3 regions of the Mycobacterium sp. ITM-2016-00316 genome follow, and region 3 is predicted to be linked to each of the others. Evidence: predicted binding sites of a transcription regulator. Region 3 holds the regulator's gene; each other region holds the start of a gene.
What was found. Region 3 encodes LexA, which represses DNA repair genes until DNA is damaged. Its sites were predicted from a motif close to CGAACANNTGTTCG; they were not measured.
Positions count from the first base shown of each region.

Region 1 (7,562 bases), 1.1 Mb from region 3:
GTGGACCCACAAATCGGGTCGCAAGTCGCTGGTGCTGGGGGCGACCGCGCGCCACATCACCGACATCGACTACACCCGGAGTGCGGAACTGCTGGTGCGCCTGCGCGATTGGGCGACCCAACCGCAGTTCACCTACCGGCACAAGTGGACCGTCGGGGACCTGGTGATCTGGGACAACACCGGCACCATGCACCGGGCCACACCGTATGATCCCAGCTCGGGGCGGCTGTTGCAGCGCACCAAGCTCGAGGGCGAGGAACCGTTCGCTTGACCAGCCAGCTGCGCTTCGACGACCGCGTCGCCGTCATCACCGGTGGTGGACGCGGTCTGGGCCGGGAGTACGCGCTGCTGCTGGCATCGCGGGGCGCCAGGATCGTCGTCAATGATCCCGGCGGCAGCCTGACCGGCGACGGGTCGGATGAGGGCCCGGCCCATGACGTGGCGCGCGAGATCATCGCTGCCGGTGGGCAAGCCGTCGCCTGCACTGAATCGGTCGCCACCCCTGACGGCGGCAAGGCCATCATCGACGCCGCCATTGCGAACTTCGGGCGCATCGACATCCTCATTCACAATGCGGGTATCGTGCGCCGCGGCTCACTCAAGGAATTGAGCTATCAGGATTTCGAGTCCGTACTCGATGTGCACCTGCGCGGCGCTTTCCATGTGGTGCGTCCGGCGTTTCCGCTCATGTGTGCCGCCGGCTACGGGCGGATCGTGCTCACCTCCTCGATCGGCGGTCTGTACGGCAACCACGGTGTCGCGAATTACGCCGCTGCCAAGGCCGGAATCATCGGTCTCACCAACGTGGCCGCACTCGAAGGCGCCGCCGAGGGCGTGACCTGCAATGCGATCGTCCCGGGCGCGGTCACGAGAATGGCTGAGGGACTGGACACCTCGGCATACCCGCCGATGGGATCGGATCTGGTGGCGCCTGCTGTCGGCTGGCTGGCGCATGAATCGTGTTCGGTGAGTGGCGAACTGTTCGTGGCGATCGCCGGCCGGGTCGCCCGCGCGTTCATAGCGGAGACGCCCGGGGTGTATCAGCCATCTTGGTCCATCGAGGACGTCGCGACCAACATCGATGCCATCCGCGGTGGCACCGCACCGTTGGAGTTCGCGCCGGTGCCCGACGGACACACCGACCACATCCGCTTCTCATTCGGGATGGCCGCCCAATGACCGAATTCCAGGGGCCGCTCAAAGGGGTGCGGGTCATCGACCTCACCGCCATGGTGATGGGGCCGTACTGCACCCAGATCATGGCCGATATGGGCGCCGATGTGATCAAGGTGGAACCGCCGGCCGGCGACAACACCCGCTACATCTCGGTCGGTCCCGTGGCCGGGTTGAGCGGTGTCTTCATCAACGTGAACCGCGGCAAGCGGGGCGTGATGCTGGACCTGCAGACCGATGCGGGCAAGGCCGCGTTGCGGTCGTTGATCGAAACCGCCGACGTGTTCATCCACTCGATGCGGGCCAAGGCCATCGCCAAGCTGGGGTTCGCCTATGAGGACGTCGCCGCGCTGAACCCGTCCATCGTCTACACGAACTGCTACGGGTACGGCAGGCGGGGCCCGGACGCCGACCGCCCCGCCTACGACGACACCATCCAGGCCGAATGCGGATTGCCTGCGGTGCAAGAACAATTGACCGGTGAGGCCAGCTATGTCGGCACCATCATGGCCGACAAGGTGGCGGGTCTGACGGCCCTGTACGCCACCACGATGGCGCTGTTCCACCGCGAGCGCACCGGTGAGGGGCAGGAGGTGGAGGTCAGCATGTTCGAGACTATGGCATCGTTCATGTTGGTCGAGCATGCCAACGGCGCCATGTTCGACCCCGCGCTCGGCCCGGCCGTGTATCCCCGCGCGGTGGCGCCCAACCGCAAGCCGTACGAGACCAAGGACGGTCAGATCGCGGCGCTGATCTACAACGACAAGCACTGGCACGCCTTCATCGAGCGGGTGCAGCCCGTCTGGAACAGCGTCGAGTTCGCCACGCTCGAGCAGCGCGCCAAGCAGATCGACACCGTGTACGGGCTGGTGGCGCAGACGCTCAAGGAACGCACCACCGAAGAGTGGCTGCAACTGTTCCGCGAACTGGAGATCCCGGCCGCCGCCGTCAACACCCCGGACGCCTTGTTCGACAACGAACATCTCAATGCCGTCGGACTGTTCGAGACCATCCAGACCGCGCACGGCCCGATTCGTCTGCCGGGCGTGCCGACCTGGTTCTCCCGGACACCCGGCCGCGTGCACGGGCCGGCACCGGAGCTGGGCGCCGACACCGAGAAGGTGATGGCTGAACTTCAGGCGCTGCCGCGGCATTAGCAGGTGTTTGTCGTACGGGAATGGTGTTGCTCACCGGTGTCCTGACCATCACCCTTGCACGGGGCGAAGACTCGGCGTAGCATCGAACACAAGTTCGAATGCGACGTTGCTCCCATCACCACTCGGTGAGCACAGACCGCGACTCCGGTCGCCGCGAGGTTCGATGGCTCCTGTGGGGACCCCCGGACCGTATTGACTGATCGTGCCCGTTGGGCACCTTCTGTGAAAGTCGGTATCCACATGGACGCCACTGATCTCGACACGTTCATTGATGCGTTGATTGATGACCTCACCCCGGTGCCTGCACCCGAGGATGACGCCGATCGCCGGTTGTGTCATCTGCTCGACAGTCCCCGCCGGATCGTTGATGAACCACCCCTGTTGGCGGTGCTGGCGGCGGCGGTGACCTTGCGCAATCTGTTCGATCATGTGATCGCCCAAGCGGTCGCGGCCGCCGAGCGGGCTGGGATCCCGCCACGCAAGCACCTGCGCACGGGGGCCGATCTGCTCACCAGTCTGGGTGTGGCGCCGGGTGCGGCGTACCGGGCTGCGCGGGTGGGCCGGGCGGCGCACACCTTGCCGGCGTTGACGCAGTTGCAGCGCCTTGGTGGGGTCGGTATCGAGTTCGCCGACGCGGTCGGCAAGGGCGTCGCGCATGTGTCCGGCAGGGTCGCGTTGTCTGATGAGGACCGGGCCGCTGTCGTGACGACGCTGATGATCGAGACCACACCCTCCGGTGTCGATAAGAAGGCCCGCGAGATCGCCATCGCGAAGGCCGCCGTATCGCCGCAGGCTGAGGATGTGGTGCCGGTCGCCGAAAACACTGACCTCAACGACATGACTGTGGTGCAGACCGAGGACGGGCGGGTCGCGGCCAGCCTGGATCTCGACGCGCTCACCGCGGAAGAACTGCTCGCCGCGCTGGACCCGTTGTGCCGGCCGATACCGCTGCCCGACGGGTCCCCGGACCCACGCCCGACCGGGCGCCGCCGCGCCGACGCGTTCGGTCAGATCATGCGGACCTACCTGTCGAGCTCCCTGCGCCCGATGAGCGGGGGCGTGCTCCCGCACGTCACCCTCACCCGCCCCGCCGCAGCTGGATCCGTGGACTTTCTCGGATTCGGCGGGCCCGTCAGCACCCGCACCGCCGACCTCATCATGTGCGACAGCACCCTGACCTCGGTGACCATCGACGCCGCCGGCGCACCGCTGGACGTCGGGCGCAGCGAGCGACTGTTCACACCCGCCATCCGGAAAGGGTTGGCGGTCCGCGATCGTGGGTGCGCGCACCCCGGGTGCGGGCGTCCGGTGTCGTGGTGCGACGCCCACCACATCCAACCCTGGAGCAGCGGCGGGCGCACCAGCATCGACAACGGGGTGCTGCTGTGCCGACTGCACCACACCGCGATCCACCACGGCGGCTGGCAGGTCTACCTCGGCGCCGACCGCCACCCCTGGTTCATCCCGCCCCATGACCCGGCCGGCCCCGAACCGGCACATCTGCGATCCCACGCCCGACGCACCATGACCGACCTGCCCACCGCCGCATAACCAAACCCGCACGGCACCTTGACAACTCCACAGAGAACACCGCCCACGCAGGCGGGGCCGGCGGGGAGCACGCCGCCGGACCCGCCACGGCGAACCACGCCAACGTGCCCCGGTCAGAGGCGACCCGTGGCCTGTGTGGCCGGCCCTAGAAGGTCTTGGCCAACCGGTCAGCGAGAATGGCAGCGAAGCGCGCCGGGTCGTCGAGGGACCCGCCCTCGGCGAGAAGAGCGGTGCCGTACAGCAACTCGGCGGTATCGGCGAGCCTGTCCGGTGACGACGCCAGGGCGTCCCGCAGACCCGCGACGAGGGCGTGATCGGGGTTGAGCTCCAGGATCCGCTTGCCCACGGGCACCTCCTGACCGGAGGCGCGGTACATGCGCGCCAACTGCGGGGTGATGCCGAAGGCGTCGGTGATCAGGCAGGCCGGCGACGACGTCAGTCGGGTTGACAGCCGCACTTCCTTGACGTGTTCGTCGAGCGTCTCCTGCAGCCAAGTGAGCAGATCGGCGAAGTCGCTGCGGTCGGTATCGGCCTTGTCGTCTGCGGAGCCGAGATCGACCTCGCCCTTGGCCACCGACTGCAGTGCCTTGCCGCCGAACTCCGGCACCGATTCGACCCACACCTCGTCGACCGGGTCGGTGAGCAGCAGTACTTCATAGCCCTTGGCCTTGAAAGCCTCCAGATGGGGAGAGTGCTCCAGCAATTGGCGTGATTCGCCGGTCGCATAGAAGATCTGTTCCTGGTCGTCCTTCATTCGTCCCACGTAGTCGGCCAGCGTCGTGGGCGTTTCCGGACTGAACGTGGACGCGAATGACGACAGGCCCAGCACGGTGTCGCGGTTGTCGGTATCGGAGAGCAGCCCCTCCTTGAACGCGCGGCCGAACTGCGTCCAGAAGGTCGCGTAGTCATCCGGGCGGTTTGCCTGCAGCTCCTTGATCGCCGAGAGCACCTTCTTGGTGAGACTGCGCCGGATCACCTTGATCTGGCGGTCCTGCTGCAGAATCTCACGAGACACGTTGAGCGACATGTCCTGTGCGTCGACGACACCCTTGACGAACCGCAGGTACTCCGGAATGAGCTCGTCGCAGTCGCTCATGATGAAGACCCGCTTGACGTACAGCTGCACGCCGGTGTGCCCGTCGCGGTTGAACAGGTCGAACGGTGCCATCGAAGGGATGAACAACAGCGCCTGATACTCGAACGTGCCCTCGGCCTTCATCGCGATGACATCGAGTGGCTCATCCCACGCATGGCCGATGTGCCGATAGAACTCCCGGTACTCCTCCTCGGAGACCTCGCTCTTGGACTTCGCCCACAAGGCGGTGCGCGAGTTGACGGTCTCCGTCTCGATGGTGACGGTCGGCTCGCCACAGTCCTCGGTGGCCGGGGCCGTCTTCTCGACCTGCATCCGGATCGGCCAGGAGATGAAGTCCGAGTACTTCTTGACCAGCTGCCGGATCTTGAACGGCGCGGTGTAGTCGTGCAACTCGTCGTCGGCATCCTCGGGCTTGAGGTGCAAGGTGACCGACGTGCCCTGCGGAGCATCGTCGACGGCCGCAATGGTGTAGGTGCCGTCGCCGCTGGATTCCCAACGGGTGGCGGTGCTCTCGCCGGCCTTGCGGGTCAGCAGGACGACCGAGTCGGCCACCATGAACGTCGAATAGAAACCGATACCGAATTGACCGATGAGGTCGCTGACCTCGCCCTGCTGCTGCGCCTCGCTGAGCTTTCGGCGCAACTCGCCGGTACCCGACTTGGCGAGCGTGCCGATCAGGTCGACGACCTCGTCGCGGGACATGCCGATCCCGTTGTCGCGGATGGTCAGCGTCCTTGCGGCCTTGTCTGCATCTATCTCGATGTGCAGGTCGGACGTGTCGACGTCCAGGTCCTTGTCCTGATACGCCGCGAGCCGCAACTTGTCCAGCGCGTCGGAGGCGTTCGAGACCAGTTCCCGCAGGAACGAGTCCTTGTTGGAGTAGATGGAGTGCACCATCAGCTGCAACAGCTGACGGGCCTCGGCCTGGAATTCTCTCTGTTCGACCTGCTCGCTCACAGCCCGCGATATTACGTGCGGCGGGCAGGAGCGCATCGACCCGGGGTTGGACCCGGCCCCGCTCAGCCGAACTGCACGCCCTGGGCGAGCGGCAGCTCGGACGAGTAGTTGACGGTATTGGTGGCCCGGCGCATGTAGGCCTTCCAGGAGTCCGATCCGGACTCCCGGCCGCCGCCGGTCTGCTTCTCGCCGCCGAACGCGCCGCCGATCTCGGCGCCCGAGGTACCGATGTTGACGTTGGCGATACCGCAGTCCGAACCGTCGGCGGCCATGAACCGCTCTGCCTCACGGACGTCGGTGGTGAAGATTGCCGACGAAAGTCCCTGCGGCACCGCATTGTTCAGCTCGATCGCGGAGTCCAGATCGTCGTAGGTCAGCACGTACAGAATCGGGGCGAAGGTCTCGTTGTGTACCACCTCGGTCTGCTCGGGCATCCGGACCAGCGCCGGTGCCACGTAATAGGCGCCCTCGTCACCCATGTCGTGACGGTGCCCGCCGATGGCCTCGCCGCCGTCGGCGCGGGCGGCCTCCAGTGCACCGACCATGTCGCGGTAGGCGCGGGCATGGATCAGCGGGCCCACCAGGGTGCCCTCGACGGAGGGGTCACCGATGGGCAGCGTCTTGTATGCCGCGGCGATCCGTCGGCACAGCTCGTCGGCGATCGAGGAGTGCGCGATCACCCGTCGCATCGTCGTACACCGCTGCCCGGCCGTCCCGGCCGCCGAGAACACGATGGCGCGCACCGCGAGGTCGAGATCCGCTGACGGGGTGACGATGGCGGCGTTGTTGCCGCCGAGTTCCAGCAGTACCTTGCCGAAACGGCGAGCCACCCGCGGGCCGACCGCCTGACCCATTCGCACCGAACCGGTCGCGCTCACCAACGCGACCCGGGGATCGTCGACGAGTTGTTCACCGATCTCGCGGCCACCCTGGATGAGGCGGGCGACGTTCTCCGACGCGCCGACGTCGGCGCAGGCGCGCTCGAGCAGCGCCTGGCACGCGATGGCGGTCAACGGGGTCAATTCCGACGGTTTCCAGACCACGGTGTCCCCGCACACCAGCGCGACCGCGGTGTTCCACGCCCACACCGCTACCGGGAAGTTGAAGGCGGTGATGACGCCGACCACACCGACCGGGTGCCAGGTTTCCATGAGTCGGTGGCCGGGCCGTTCGGAGGCGATCGTCTTGCCGTAGAGCTGGCGGGACAACCCGACGGCGAACTGGCAGATGTCGATCATCTCCTGCACCTCGCCGAGCGCCTCGGAGGTGATCTTGCCGGCCTCCACCGTCACCAGCGTGGCGAGATCGGACTTGTGCTCGGTGAGCAGTTCCCCGAGCCGCGCCACCAACGCACCGCGCACGGGAGCCGGAGTGGTCCGCCAGCCGAGGAAGGCCGCCGCGGCGGCGGCGATGGCGTCATCGGTCTCGGCCGCGGTGTGCTCGGGAACAGTGAAGAGCACGGCGCCGCTGATCGGGCTGCCCGCGGGCAGCCCCGGCCCGTTCGGTGCCTCAAGCCGGGCGTCGGCGCCGATCGCCTGCAAGGCGACGCGTACCCGGTCACGGAGGTCATCGGCGGTGGGGAGGGTACTGGTCTGCATGACGGTCATGATGCCGCTTTCTCGTAGAGG
Region 1 covers NZ_CP134398.1:1,299,485-1,307,046, forward strand. The annotation lists gene C6A86_RS06240 (TauD/TfdA family dioxygenase) at 1-271, shown strand, start outside; gene C6A86_RS06245 (SDR family NAD(P)-dependent oxidoreductase) at 268-1,179, shown strand; gene C6A86_RS06250 (CaiB/BaiF CoA-transferase family protein) at 1,176-2,330, shown strand; gene C6A86_RS06255 (HNH endonuclease signature motif containing protein) at 2,571-3,881, shown strand; gene htpG (molecular chaperone HtpG) at 4,027-5,934, opposite strand; gene C6A86_RS06265 (aldehyde dehydrogenase family protein) at 5,997-7,541, opposite strand; gene C6A86_RS06270 (VOC family protein) at 7,538-7,562, opposite strand, start outside.
Region 1: the regulator LexA is predicted to act here: its motif matches at 2,414-2,427, upstream of C6A86_RS06255 (HNH endonuclease signature motif containing protein).

Region 2 (7,562 bases), 1.0 Mb from region 3:
GTCGAGGGGTCGGAGAATCCGGCGGTCACGCCGTTCACCAGAGCCTGCACGCCTTCGCGCCCCTCACGGACCGCGTCGGCGAGGGCGACCAGATCGTCCTCGTCGGGATGAGTCGGCAGCGGCCCGGCGTGGCGGACCAGCTCCCATCCACGGGGCGCGGTGATCCGACCGGCGTGTACGACACACAAATCCCAGGAATGCGGCTCAGACACGGTCGCCAGAGGTCCGACGACGGCTGTCGAGTCCGAATAGACGAAGGTCAGCGTCGCCACGGCGTAGTGCGGGCACCCGGGCCTGCAGCAGCGACGGGGAACGTTCACGCAGGGAAGATTATCGTGCGGCGACGCCGCGGGCCTCCGGACACGCGCGCGCCGCGGCGCCCGATCTCCAACCGTTACCATCTCCTGCGTGGCGCAGCGTAAGCATCGGGGATCCCGACGCGGCCGTGGCATGCGCGGATCGCTGTTGCCGCCGACGGTGCCGGGCTGGCGCAGCCGGGCCGAGCGATTCGACATGGCGGTGCTGGAGGCCTATGAGCCGATCGAGCGACGGTGGCACCAACGGGTCTCGACATTGGATGTGGCGGTCGACGAGATACCGCGCATCGCACCCAAGGATCCCGACAGTGTGCAGTGGCCGCCGGAGGTTGTCGCCGACGGCCCGATCGCGCTTGCCCGCCTGATCCCAGCCGGGGTAGATGTCCGCGGTAACTCCACGCGGGCGCGAATTGTGTTGTTCCGCAAGCCGATCGAACGGCGCGCCAAAGACACCGACGAACTTTCGGATTTACTACATGAGGTGCTGGTGGCTCAGGTAGCCACCTATCTGGGCGTCGAACCCAACGTCATCGACCCATCGGCCGAGGACGAATAGCACGTTGCGACCGCCTGCGGCCGCAACGTGCCGCGTCAGATGATGCCGCGCTTGAGGCGGCGGCGCTCCCGCTCGGACAAGCCGCCCCAGATGCCGAAGCGCTCGTCATTGGCCAGCGCGTACTCCAGGCACCGGTCCTTGACTTCGCAGCCCTGGCAGATGCGCTTGGCCTCCCGCGTCGATCCGCCCTTCTCCGGGAAGAACGCCTCGGGGTCGGTCTGCGCACACAGACCGCGTTCCTGCCATTGGTCGTCGTCCTCGAAGGACTCGGGCGCCAACTCGATACGGTCGGGCACCAAGCTCAAACTCGGGCGCACAACCATTTCGCTTGCCGCCGAATCGGTAGTGGTGTGCGGTGCACTGTCCACTGAACCGAGCATCCGGTCTTCGAACCGGAGCGCGCGGTCGAGATCGACCTGCTCAAAAGACATGTTCCGCCTCCTCACCTGATTATTTTCCCCGTTGTTGCCGATCGGGGCCCCTGCTGAATCACGGATCGCCAAACCCCTCCAGCACTGCCCCAGCTATCACTATTGTGATGTCCGGCCATCCGGATTCGAACATATGATCGAATCCCGGTCTGCGGCACCGAAACCGGCGGGCGAACCACGAAATGACACTGATGTGATTAGACACGCGTTAGCTGCCACGGTCAAGCGGAATGGCCAGTTTTCATACCATCTCGTGACATAGATCCGGCGTGTCCACGCACCGGCGTGTTCCCCACACCCCGGGCGGCCACACCGAAGAAAGCTGGCTGGCATAGGGTCTGAGGGCGTGAAGGTCACTGTTCTGGTCGGCGGCGTGGGTGGCGCCCGCTTCCTCCTGGGCGTCCAGCGCCTGCTGCAACTCGGGCAGTTTGCCGAGGCGGCCGCCGAATCCGAAGCGCCCACTCAACACGAGCTGACCGCCGTCGTCAACGTGGGAGACGACGCCTGGATGTTCGGCGTGCGGATCTGTCCGGACCTCGACACCTGCATGTACACCCTCGGCGGCGGTATCGACCCGGAACGTGGCTGGGGTCACCGTGACGAAACGTGGCATGCCAAGGACGAACTGGCAGCCTACGGGGTGCAGCCCGACTGGTTCGGTCTCGGCGACCGCGATCTGGCCACCCATCTGGTGCGCAGTCAGATGCTGCGCGCGGGGTATCCGCTCTCTCAGGTCACCGAGGCACTGTGCGCCCGATGGGCTCCCGGCGCCCGACTGCTGCCGGCCACCGATGACCGCAGCGAAACGCACGTCGTCGTCACCGATCCCGATGGTGAACGCAAGGCGATCCACTTCCAGGAATGGTGGGTGCGCTACCGCGCCAAGATCGAGACGCACAGCTTCGCCTACGTCGGCTCCGACAAGGCCACAGCCGCACCAGGTGTGACCGAGGCGATCGCCGATGCCGATGTGGTGCTGATCGCCCCGTCCAACCCGGTGGTGAGCATCGGCTCCATCCTCACCGTCGGCGGTATCCGCGGCGCGCTGCGTTCCACGTCGGCCCCCGTCATCGGCTACTCCCCCATCATCGCCGGAAAACCGTTGCGCGGGATGGCCGACGAATGCCTTTCGGTGATCGGTGTCGAATCGTCCTCGGAGGGCGTCGGAAAGCACTTCGGCGCCCGCAGCGGCGTCGGCATCCTGGACGGCTGGCTGATCGACGCGGGCGACGCCGCCACCATCGAGGGTGTCGAGGTCCGGCAAGCCCCCCTGCTCATGACCGACCCGGCGGCGACCGCCGAAATGGTGCGGGCCGGCCTGCAATTGGCGGGCGTCACGCCGTGAGTGCAGAACACGGTACTGCGCAGCCCATCGAGATCATCCCGGTGACCGGGCTCGGCGAGTTCCGTCCCGGCGACAATCTGGCCGCGGCCATCGCCGGCGCCGCCGGCTGGTTGCGCGATGACGACGTGGTCGTCATCACCAGCAAGGTGCTCTCCAAGACCGAGGGCCGCATCGTCGCCGCGCCCACCGATCCCGAGCAGCGGGACATCCTGCGCCGCAAGCTCATCGACGACGAGGCGGTCCGGGTACTGGCCCGCAAGGGCAAGACGCTCATCACCGAGAACGCCATCGGGTTGATCCAGGCGGCCGCCGGGGTGGACGGATCCAATATCGACGCCGCCGAACTGGCCCTGCTGCCCGTCGATCCGGATGGCAGCGCTGCGGCGATCCGCGACGGTATCGCAACGCATCTGGGCGTTCGGGTCGGCATCGTCGTCACCGACACGATGGGACGGGCCTGGCGCAACGGGCAGACCGATGTCGCGATCGGCGCGGCCGGGCTGACAGTCCTGCACGGTTATGCGGGCGCCCAGGACCCGCATGGAAACGAGCTCGTGGTGACCGAGATCGCGGTGGCCGACGAACTCGCCGCCGCGGCAGATCTGGTGAAGGGCAAGCTGACCGGCATCCCGGTGGCGGTGGTACGCGGACTGCAGCTGCACGACGACGGCTCAGGAGGCCACACCCTGGTCCGCAGCGGCGAGGACGACCTGTTCTGGCTCGGCACCGCCGAAGCGATTCACTTGGGCCGCACACAGGCACAGTTGCTGCGCCGTTCGGTGCGCCGGTTCGCCGCCGAGCCGGTCGACACCGCGCTCATCGAAGAGTCGGTCGCCGAGGCGCTGACCGCGCCGGCACCGCATCACACCCGCCCGGTGCGCTTCGTGTGGGTGCGCGACCCGGCAACCCGGCTGTCGCTGCTCGACGCGATGAAGCGCCAATGGCATGCCGATCTGACCGCCGACGGTCGCTCCGACGAGGATGCCGAGCGCCGCACCGGCCGCGGCCAGATCCTCTACGACGCCCCCGAACTGATCATTCCGTTCATGGTTCCCGATGGCGCACACAGCTATCCGGATCCGCAGCGCACGGCGGCCGAGCACACCATGTTCACGGTCGCCGCGGGCGCGGCCGTGCAGGGACTGCTGGTGGCACTGGCGGTCCGCGGGGTGGGCAGCTGCTGGATCGGTTCGACGATCTTCGCCGCCGAGATCACCCGCCGCGAGCTGGCCACCGCAGACGACTGGGAGCCGTTGGGCGCCATCGCGATCGGCTACCCCGCCGAGGAGACCGGGCCCCGCGAGCCGGCACCCGTCGACGGGTTGCTGATCCGGAGATGAGCCTGCACGCCTCCGTCGTCGACCTGCTGTCCCGGTGGAACGCGCCCGATCCCGAGCAGGACGCGTTGCGCCACGCGGTGCTGGCGTTCGTGCTGGCCCGGCCCGACGCCTGCGAGCGGGCCTGCGAGCCCGGGCATGTCACGGCCTCGGCACTGCTTCTCGATCACAGCGGCGAGCACGCGCTGCTCACCCTGCACCCGCGCGTCGGCCGCTGGCTGCAGCTGGGTGGGCACTGCGAGGACTCCGACGCCGACATCACCGCGGCGGCACTGCGTGAAGCCACCGAGGAGTCGGGTATCGACGGGCTGCGCATCGACCCGGACATGGTTGCGCTGCATGTACATCCGTTGACCTGCTCCCTCGGGCTGCCCACCCGCCACTTGGATCTGCAGTTCGTCGTGCGCGCACCGGCCGGCACCGATTTCGTACGCAGCGACGAGTCCCTGGATCTGCGCTGGTGGCCGCTGGAGGCAATGCCGCGGGATGACCCGGCACTGCTGGCGCTGGCCCGCGCTGCCCGCACGGCCTAGCCAGGAACTCAGCACTCCACGACGTTGAGCGCCAGCCCGCCCTGCGCGGTCTCCTTGTACTTGTCGAGCATGTCGATTCCGGTCTCCCGCATGGTCTTCACCGCATCATCGAGCGACACCCGGTGCTGTCCATCGCCGCGCAGCGCCATGCGCGCGGCGGTGATCGCCTTGACCGCGGCGACGGCGTTGCGCTCGATGCACGGGATCTGCACCAGCCCGCCGACGGGATCACACGTCAGGCCCAGGTTGTGCTCGATGCCGATCTCGGCCGCATTCTCGACCTGCTCGGGTGTGCCGCCGAGGACTTCGGCCAGACCGGCGGCCGCCATGGCGCAGGCCGACCCGACCTCGCCCTGGCAGCCGACCTCGGCACCGCTGATGGAGGCGTTCTCCTTGATGATCGAACCGATCGCGGCTGCGGTCAGCAGAAACCGGACCACGCCGTCGTCGTCGGCCTCGGCGACGAACTCGCTGTAGTAGTGCAACACGGCCGGAATGATGCCCGCGGCGCCGTTGGTGGGTGCCGTCACCACCCGGCCGCCGGCGGCGTTCTGCTCGTTGACCGCCAGGGCGTAGGTGGTGACATGGTCCATGGCGGACCAGGGATCGGCATCTGAGGGCGAGGCCAGGTACGCGGCCTGATCGGCGGCCCGCCGGCGAACATGCAGACCACCCGGCAGCACCCCGTGGGTGGCGCAACCCTGCGCCACGCAGTCGCGCATGACCGACCAGATGCGCAGCAGGTCCGCGTGGACCGCCGCCGAGGGGCGCAGGGCGTCCTCGTTGGCGCGGGCGATGCCGCTGATCGCCAGTCCGGTGTGGGACGCCACGCGCAGCAGGTCCTCGCCACTGCCGAACGGATGCGGAATCGGCGGGCGTGCGCCGGTGTCGGGACCCGCACCGTGATCGTCGGTGACGAATCCGCCACCGATCGAGTAGTAGACCCGTTCGGCGAGAATCGTGCCGCCGGCATCGGATGCGACGAAACGCATCGCATTCGAGTGGGTGCCGATGCGCTTGCGGGGGTGCAACACGACATCGTCGTCGAGGCGGAAACCGATGGTGTGCCTGCCGAGGATCGTCAGCGCGTGACTGTCGCGGATACCGGCCAGCGTCGACGGGATCCCCTGCGGGTCGACCTGCTCGGGCAGTTCGCCGAGTAGGCCGAGCGCCACGGCGGGAATGCTGCCGTGCCCCTCGCCGGTGGCGCCGAGCGATCCGAACAGATCGACCGCCACCCGGCTGGTGGACTCCAGCACACCCGATGTCACCAGCAGATCCGCGAACCGGTGTGCGGCGATCATCGGACCCACGGTGTGTGAACTCGACGGTCCGATCCCGATCTTGAAGAGCTCGAAAACGCTGTAGGTCATCGGTGCGGCTCCTCGCCGTGGTGACAGGGCGAGATCTACTCTGCCGCAGATGCCGAACGGCTGCGCAGGACATCGACGACGAAGACCACCCCCACATGGCTCGAAGTCATCGCCGCACCGGTCGCAGCACAGCTCACCGAACGCGACCCGATGCCTCGTCGGCGCCGGCGCGCGAGGGCACGCCCTGGCCCGACAGCAGCGCGGTGACCTTACTGCGCTTGGCGTCCAGGTCGCGCAGTTGATCCTCGATGCCCCGCAACGTCTCACGGATGACCTCGGCCACCTGCGGGCACATGTCCACATCGTCGCCGTTGAGGCACGGCAACACTTTTCGGATGGTCGCGGCGCTGAACCCGGCGTCGATCAACGCCCGGATCTGGGTCACCGCGCCGACGGCCGACTCGGGGTAGTCACGGTATCCGTTCGCGTGGCGGTTGGAGTGCAGCAGTTGCTGTTCCTCGTAGTAACGCAGCGACCTGGCGGATACGTTGCAGCGTTGCGCGAGCTCCCCGATTCGCATTGCCCCTGCCCATGTGATCGTCGTCGCACGAGGTTGACCTTGACGCCGGCGTGAAGGTTTAACGTCCACTGTATGACGCCACCACGCCTCGTCGCAGACCCGGACATCATCGCGACCGGGACCGGATCGCCGCTCGTGCTGGCCCATGGGGCGGGCGGCAGCGTCGGCGCCAACTTCGGGCAGGTGATCGACACCCTGTCGGCCACCCGCAGGCTCATCGGCCTGAACTACCCCGGTTCGGGATCCACCCCCGCGGCCCGCGACGCGCTGGAGCTGACCGTCCTCGCCGATTCGTTGGTCACGGCCGCGGTCGAGGCCGGCTTCGATCGGTTCCCCATCCTCGGCCTGTCGCTGGGGACGGCCGTCGCAGTGACGGCCGCCGTGCGCCACCCGGACCGGGTGACGGGGCTGCTGCTCACCGTGGGATTCGCGCGCGGCGACCAGCAGCTGCGACTGGTGGTCGACACCTGGACCGCGCTCGCGCACAGTGGGGATCATGCGACGCTGGCCGGCTACCTGGTGAGCCTGTCCTCCCCCGCGGTGCTCGGCGGACTCGACCGACAAGCCGCCGATGCGGCCGTAGCGATGACGCTGGAGCACTACCCCGCCGGCGGAGCGGATCAGGCGCGGTTGGCGGCATCCGTCGACACCCTTGCCGCGTGCGGCGCCATCGGGGTACCCACCGTGGTCTTCGCCGGTGGCCAGGACCGCATCGTGCTCCCGCAGACGACCCGCCAACTGGCTGCGGCCATACCGGGCGCGACCCTGATCGAGTACCCCGATGCCGGCCACATCTTCACCCCCGAAGAGGCGTCGGTATGGATCGACGATATCCGTGAGTTCCTGCGCGTTCACCAATTGTGAAAGCGCACAGCACCTTCCGGCCTCGCGGTCAGACGTCGGTGGAGTAGCGGATCCCCCCGTCGGGGATGGTCACCCCCGGCCACACCCGGGCACCGCGCAGCAGCTCACACCGGGCCCCGATGTCGGCACCGTCCCCGATGACTCCGTCGCGGATGAGCGCCCGCGGTCCGATGCGGGCACCGAACCCGATGATCGAGCGCTCGATCACGGCCCCGGCCTCGACCCGGACGCCGTCGAAGATGACCGCGCCGTCCAGTCGGGCGCCCGCGCCGATCTCGGCGCCCCG
Region 2 covers NZ_CP134398.1:1,376,950-1,384,511, reverse strand. The annotation lists gene C6A86_RS06670 (DUF3499 domain-containing protein) at 1-320, opposite strand, end outside; gene C6A86_RS06665 (metallopeptidase family protein) at 451-873, shown strand; gene C6A86_RS06660 (WhiB family transcriptional regulator) at 909-1,178, opposite strand; gene cofD (2-phospho-L-lactate transferase) at 1,651-2,649, shown strand; gene C6A86_RS06650 (coenzyme F420-0:L-glutamate ligase) at 2,646-3,989, shown strand; gene C6A86_RS06645 (NUDIX hydrolase) at 3,986-4,519, shown strand; gene C6A86_RS06640 (L-serine ammonia-lyase) at 4,528-5,892, opposite strand; gene C6A86_RS06635 (MerR family transcriptional regulator) at 6,026-6,412, opposite strand; gene C6A86_RS06630 (alpha/beta fold hydrolase) at 6,485-7,276, shown strand; gene C6A86_RS06625 (sugar phosphate nucleotidyltransferase) at 7,305-7,562, opposite strand, start outside.
Region 2: the regulator LexA is predicted to act here: its motif matches at 1,431-1,444, upstream of cofD (2-phospho-L-lactate transferase).

Region 3 (7,562 bases):
GCGACAGGGCTGGTGAGTGCCGCACTGATCGCGGGCACGGTGCTGCTGGCGCCACCGGTCGCGGCGACACCGGAAGGTGACGCCGACGCGGCGATCACCGCGGCCTGGGAGACCGGCGGCGGTGACGGAGGGCCACTGGGCCCCAAGGACGGTGGGGTCTACCCGGCCGGGGACGGCTTCGGGCAGAACTTCGCGTCGGGCAAGATCTTCTTCACCCCCGACACCGGTGCGCACATCATCACGGGCGCCATCCTGGAGAAGTACGAATCCCTCGGCGGCCCCGCCGACAGTGATCTGGGCTTCCCGACGATCGACGAGGGCCCGGGCCGTGCGGCCAACAGCCGCAACTCCACGTTCAGCGCGCCCGACCAGCCGGTCATCTTCTGGACCCCGGACACCGGTGCCCGGGTCGTCCGCGGGGCCATCAACCAGGCCTGGGATGCCCTCGGTGGTTCGGCCGGCGTGCTCGGAGTGCCCAGCGAAGACGAGACCACCAACGGCGACACCGTCACCCAGAAGTTCACCGGCGGTGAGATCTCCTGGGATCGCAAGACCAAGGCCTTCACCACGGTGCCGCCCGAGCTGGCAGGTCAGCTCGGGGCCATCGAGGTCCCCTCGGACGCCACCTCGTCCATCGCCGCCGCCCGCCGGGCCGCCGGCGGTGCGCTGGGCCCGCTGGGGGCCGAGGAGGGCGCGCAGTACGCGATCGGCGCCGACGGGGTCGGGCAGAACTACGCCGGCGGCAAGATCTTCTACCGCCCGGACACCGGGGCCAATGTGGTCACCGGTCAGGTGCTGGCCAAATACGAGAGTGTCGGCGGACCGACCGGGGACCTCGGGTTCCCCACCGCCAGTGAGGCCGACGGCGGGCTGACACCGCAGAGCCGGGTGGCGACCTTCGCCGCCGCGGACAAGCCGGTGATCTTCTGGACGCCCGATTTCGGTGCGGTGATCGTGCGCGGTGCGATGAACGCGGCCTGGGAGAAGCTCGGTGGGGCGACGGGTGAACTCGGTGCGCCGAAGGGCGATCAAACCGAGAACGGCACCGTCATCAGCCAGCAGTTCAACGGCGGGTCGATCTCGTGGGACAAGGCGACCAACACCTTCAGCACCGAGCCCGCCGGCCTGCAGTCTCAGCTCGCGGGCCTGGAGGTCCCCGGTGCGGACGCGCCGGAGGCGCCGGCCGACGCGCCGGGAGCCACCGGCGGCGGCTCGGGCAGCGGCGACAAGTGGTACTCCTCGCCGTGGTGGTGGCTGCTGGGCCTGATCCCGCTGGTGGGTGTGATCGCGCTGGTCGCCATCGCCGTACTGCGCAACCGGCGCCCCCGCGAGGATGACGAGTTCGGCGACGACCCCTACGAGCGCGGCTACGACGGCGGGTACGAGGACCGCTTCGAGTCCGGCTATCCCAGCCGGCCCGAACCGGCCGTCTACACGCCGCAGAGCCCGTGGGCGTCGGTGCTCCCCGGCGACACCGGCACCGGCAACGATTCCGGCGCCGCCGATGACGAATCCGGTGACGAGGACTACGAGTACGACGAGGAACCCGGCGAGTACGGCTCCGATGAGTACGGCTCCGACGATCACGACGTCGAGGGCGATGAGCTCGAGGAACTGCGTGCGCCGCAGGAGGAGCCGCTGAGTTTCGACCATGATCCGGATGCGGTCGACACCGCGCCCACGCGCATCGAAACTCTTCCCGAGACGTCGGCGGGGCAGTTCGATCCACCGACCATGGTCGTACCCGAGTACGAGCCCGATTTTCCCAGTGGCCGCCACGCCGCGATCCAGGACGAGGAGCCCGAGGACGCCGGCTGGACCTCGATGCGGCTCGCCACCGGTGACCGCTACCGCGCGCCGGAGGGCTATCCGATCAAGGCAGATACCAAGACCGGGCTGTACTGGGCTCCGGGTAGCCCGGGATATCGCGATACCGAGGCCGAGATCTGGTTCGCCAGTGAGGACTTCGCCCGGACGAACGGATTCGTCCGGGCGGACTGAGCGTCCTCAGATCTTGCGGATGACGGTGACGACCTTGCCGAGCACGACCGCGTCGTTACCGTCGATGGGGTCGAACGCCGGGTTGTGCGGCATCAGCCACACCTGACCCCGGGTGCGCTTGAAGGTCTTGACGGTGGCTTCACCATCGATCATCGCCGCGACGATGTCACCGTTGTCGGCGACGTTCTGCTGACGGATGACCACCCAGTCACCGTCGCAGATGGCGGCGTCGATCATGGACTCGCCGACCACCTTCAGCAGGAACAGTGACCCCTCGCCGACCAACTCGCGGGGGAGCGGGAAGACCTCCTCGACAGCCTGTTCGGCCAGGATGGGCCCGCCCGCGGCGATCCTGCCGAGAACCGGGACGAAGGTGGGTTCGGGCAGGGCGTCCGAGCCGGTGACATCGGTGGCCACGACCGGGGTCACCATTTCGTCGGAACCGCGGACATCCACCGCGCGTGGACGGTTCGGGTCCCTGCGCAGGTAGCCCTTGCGTTCCAGGGTGCGCAGCTGATGGGCCACCGACGACGTCGACGTCAGGCCGACGGCATCGCCGATCTCGCGGATGCTGGGTGGATAGCCGCGACTGGTCACGGAGGTGCGGATGACCTCCAGGATGGTGCGCTGACGCTCGGTCAGGCTGGAGCGTGCCTCAGGGGTTTCGGTGCTGTCGCTCATGGCGCCGAATGTAGTCGCCGACGCGCAGATAATCAAACATGTGTTCGAGGCGTGTCGGATCCGCCTGCGCCCCGCGGCACCGCCGTCGACCACAGTGCCCACGCGATCAGCACGGGCTGGAACAGCAGGCGGACGAACCGGCTGGTATCGCTGTTGAGACCGAAACCGTCGGCGTGGTTGACGAATTGCGCGATGTTGCCGGGGAAGATCAGCACGAAGAACGCGGCGAGTAGCCGGCCGACCAGCACACGGTCGCGCCGCAGCAGGGCCAGTCCGACGCCGAGGGTGATCTCGACACCGCCCGAGGCCATCACCACGCCGTCGGCGTCCATCGGCACCCACGTGGGGACCTGGGCCTGGAACTCCTCGCGCGCCCAGAACAGGTGACTGAAACCGGCGAAGATCATGGCGCCCGCAAGGGCCAGCCGCGCGATGGTGCGTGCCCGGGTGGTCGGCGGTGGGGCCGGAAGCTCACTCATCGGCCACCGTCAGGGTGACCTCGATGTTGCCGCGGGTGGCGTTGGAGTACGGGCAGACCCGGTGGGCGGCCTCGGCGAGCTGCTGTGCCGTCGCGTGATCCACGTTCGGCAGGGTGATCTGAGCTCGACGGCCAGGCCGAAGGCGCCGTCGTCGCCGGATCCGAGCACCACCCGGGCGCCGACCGCGGAATCGGAGACGTCGGCCTTCTGCTGGCGCGCGACCAGGCGCAGCGCGGAGTGGAAGCAGGCGGCGTATCCGACGGCGAACAACTGCTCGGGGTTGGTGCCCGCGCCCGAGCCGCCCATTTCCTTCGGGATGCTCAGTGCCACATCGACCTTCCCGTCCGATGTGCGTCCGTGTCCGTCGCGGCCCTCGCCGGTGGCGAGTGCCTCCGCGGTGTAGAGCGTCTTCATGGTCGGTCCTTTCGTGTTGTCACTGCAGGGAATCCAGGTGGTCCACCAGTCCGCGCAGCACGTCGCGCAGCGCCGCGAGGTCACCCTCGGAGGTGTTCGACGACCGCAGCAGCCGTTCGGGTATGCAGGCGGCACGCGCCTGCAATGCTCGCCCGGCGGGCGTCACGGTCACTTCGACGCGACGTTCGTCATCGGCGGCGCGCTGCCGGACCACCAGTCCGCTGTTCTCCAGCCGCTTCAGCAGCGGCGACAGCGTGCCGGAATCGAGGTGCAGGCGATGGCCCAGGTGCCCGACCGAACAGTGCTCTTCCTCCCACAGCACCAGCAGCACGAGGTACTGCGGGTAGGTGATGCCGAGTTCGTCCAGCAGCGGCCGGTAGGCCGCCGTGACCGCCCGCGACGCGGAGTACAGCGCGAAGCACAACTGGTCGTCGAGTCGGGCGGTCTGCACGCTGCAAGCGTATTGCACAATTAAATTGTGCGCAATTGAAATCGGCCCGAATCGCTTGTCGGTGGCCTCGTCTATCGTTTCGCAACAGTTCGATCACATGTTCTATTCATCGAACACATGATCGACTAGCATTCGAACACAGAAGCGAACGCCACCTACTCGGAGAGGCAGTCAGATGACAATTCTCGAAGCTCGGCCGATCACCCGGCACAGTGCCTATGCCCCGGCCCCCGCGGCGCAGCCGTCGACGGCCGCCGAGGTGTGGCCGTTGCCCCGCGATGTCGTGGTGCGCCGCCGCCGCGTGCAGCCGGCGCGTCGTCCGGGGGGTGCGCCACTGGGCCACCGCGGCACCGGCGTGCTGATGTCGCGCGCCTCGCGCCGGCGTCGCCCGATCACCCCCGGCGCCACGGTGCTGCTGGCGCTGCTGGCCGGCGGGATCACGTTGTGGCTCGGGCTGGTTGCACAGTTGGGCGGCCCCATCGAGGAGCCCGTGCAGATGCCCACCCGGCTGTCGGTGGTCTACGTGCAGGACGGTGAAACGCTGCAACACATCGCACACCGGGTGGCACCCGATGTGCCCACGGCCCCGGTGGTCGAGCGCATCCGCGAGCTCAACAAGCTCGAAACCGGCACGGTGCAGGCCGGGCAGACCCTCATCGCACCGATCGGTTGATGCCGCCCCGCTTCACCCAGGTAGGCTCGAAGACATTCGATCTCGTCCACCTGCGGTGCGGCAAAGGAGCGGTGATGCACTGTCCGTTCTGTCGTCACCCGGATTCGCGTGTCGTGGACTCCCGGGAAACCGATGAGGGCCAGGCCATCCGGCGTCGTCGATCCTGCCCGGAATGCGGGCGACGGTTCACCACCGTGGAGACCGCGGTGCTCGCGGTCGTCAAACGCAGCGGTGTCACCGAGCCGTTCAGCAGAGAGAAAGTCATCAAGGGTGTGCGCCGGGCATGTCAGGGCCGGCAGGTCGACGACGATGCGCTCAACCTCCTTGCCCAGCAGGTCGAGGATGCGGTGCGTGCCGCGGGATCACCCGAGATCCCCAGCAACGAAGTGGGTTTGGCCATCCTCGGGCCGCTGCGCGATCTCGATGAGGTCGCCTACCTGAGGTTCGCCTCGGTGTACCGGTCGTTCACCTCGGCCGACGATTTCGAGCGCGAGATCGAAGCGCTGCGCGCGCACCGCGTCTCCACGTCCGGCTGAATCAGTCGAGCCGCACCCCGGTGTCCTCGACGACCCGGCCGGCGATCTTCACCCAACCCGTCGCATCCCACCAGGTGCGGATCTCGGATCCCTTGCCCTGCGTGATGAGCAGGTCCCGGCTCAGATAGTCGGTCATCCGCACCGCTGCCGAACCGGTGGCCTCGTCCTCGGCGATCCCGAGCTGTGGCGCGAATGTCCGCGACCGCAGCGCTCCCCGCTCGCGGTCGGTCCACGCCCACAGGTAGTGCTCGGCATCGTCGGGGTAATCGGCCGGGTCGGCGGCGAGCACCTCGTCGATCGAAGCCAGGTCGTAGATGACCAGTTCCGGGGCCCAGTCCGAGCGCGCGCTGATCGCGGTCCATTCGCCGTCGGGTTCGGACAGATACTCCACCTGTACGAGGCCGGCCGGGACGTGCATGGTCCGGACCGGCGTGCCGCGCTGCTTGAGCCACCACGACGTGCCCACCGTCGGATGCCCGGCGAAGGGGATCTCGGTGACCGGCGTGTAGATCCGGACGTGCGCGCTGGCCGCGCCGGGCTCCGGGATGTCGATGAAGACGGTCTCGCTGTAGCCCAGTTCGGCGGCGATGCGCTGCCGGTCGGCCGGATCGACGGTCGCGGCATCGATCACCCCGAGCGGGTTGCCGAACTCGCCTCGCGAATCGGTGAACACCCGCAGAACGGTCACATCGACGGCCATACCCCGATGGTAGTCAGGTGGCGCTGCGCTCGTCGGCTCCCATCGCATCGAGCACGGCGACCCTGGTGCCCGGCGAGCCGGTGATCGCGCGTTCGCTGAGGCCCGCGCGCAACAGTCCGCGCAGCATCTCGTGGTCGTACTCGGCGGGAATCGTGGTGTCGACGAAGCGTTGCACCACATCGACGAATCGTTCGGCATCGTCATGGAACGGAAAATGCCCTGAGCCCTCGAAGATCTCGAGTGCCGAACCCGGCATCGCCGCGTGCGCGAGCCGGGCATGGCTGACCGGGATCACCGAATCGTGGGAACCCCAGACCAGTTGCACAGGAACGGATTCGGTCAAATAACAGCGGTCCAGCATGGTGACCACCTGGCCGCGCCAGTCGACCACCGCGCGCAGCGTACGGGCGAACGCCGCAGACGCGGTCGGCTCGGGCAGGTCGGCGAGCACTCGCAGCGCGTCGGGCAGATCGCGGCCCAGCCCGGTGGAACCGAGCATGGCCCCGCCGACGCGTCCGATGGCCTGCAGGGCCGGCAGCACCAGCGGCAGCCGCAGTAGCGCCAGCGCCTCGGTGGCCATCGGCAGCGCCGCGACGCGCAACGCCACATTGACGTCCTTGCTGACACCGCCCGCACCCACCAGGACGAGCCGGTCCACCAGCTGAGGGAACTGGTAGGCGAACTGCATGGCCACGCCGCCGCCGAGCGAGTGTCCGACAACCGTCACCCGGTCGATGTCCAGCACGCTGAGCAGATCGCGCATGCCGTTGGCGTAGGCGGCCACCGAGTAGTCGGCGCGCGGTTTGTCGGACTGGCCATGGCCCAGCAGATCCGGGGCGATCACGGTGAACCGCCGGGCCAGCATCGACTGCACGGTGTGCCAGGTCGTCGAGTTGTCACCGATTCCGTGGATCAACAGGATCGCCGGGCCCGAGCCGGCGACCCGGAACGCCCGCCGGTAGCCGTGAATGGTGCGGAACTGCAAGGTGGGCGAGATTTCCCGCACGCTGCGCAGGTTCGGTTTGCGATCGGTCATATCGGTCACTCCTCGCAATCCGGTAGCGGCGCTCGGTCAGGTGGTCTCGTCGCCGTCGGGGAAGCCCTCGCCGAACGTGCCGTCCGTCTGCTGGGCGAGGAAACGTTCGAACTCCGCACCCAGTTCGTCGCCGCTGGGAAGTTCCTCGTCACGTGCCAGCAACGAGCGATTTTCCTGAGCGGCAACGAACGCATCGTACTGACGCTCCAGCTGTGCCACCACCTGAGCGACTTCGGCGCTCGCCTCGACCTGCTCGTTGATCTTGGTGTGCACCTCGGCGGCGGCCTCTCCCAGCGCATTCAGCGGGATCTGCAGCGCGCCCGCCCTGGCCGCCTCGATGAGCAGGCTCTCGGCGGCCGGTGGGTACGCGGTCTGGGCCAGGTAGTGCGGCACGTGCACGGTGAAACCGACCGCGTCGTGGCCGTGCTGGCTCATCCGGAACTCCAGCAGGCTGGACACGCTCGCGGGGACCTGGACCTCGCCCACCCACGGGGTGTACTCGGCAATCAGTTCGGTGTTCGCTGAGTGCGCGGTCAGGGTGACCGGCCGGGTGTGCGGGACCGCCATCGGGATGGTGCCCAGCCCGATCAC
Region 3 covers NZ_CP134398.1:2,420,517-2,428,078, forward strand. The annotation lists gene C6A86_RS11615 (hypothetical protein) at 1-2,001, shown strand, start outside; gene lexA (transcriptional repressor LexA) at 2,008-2,682, opposite strand; gene C6A86_RS11625 (hypothetical protein) at 2,715-3,161, opposite strand; partial or broken gene C6A86_RS11630 (organic hydroperoxide resistance protein) at 3,154-3,575, opposite strand; gene C6A86_RS11635 (MarR family winged helix-turn-helix transcriptional regulator) at 3,595-4,026, opposite strand; gene C6A86_RS11640 (LysM peptidoglycan-binding domain-containing protein) at 4,202-4,699, shown strand; gene nrdR (transcriptional regulator NrdR) at 4,774-5,235, shown strand; gene C6A86_RS11650 (PhzF family phenazine biosynthesis protein) at 5,237-5,935, opposite strand; gene C6A86_RS11655 (alpha/beta fold hydrolase) at 5,949-6,971, opposite strand; gene C6A86_RS11660 (proteasome assembly chaperone family protein) at 7,008-7,562, opposite strand, start outside.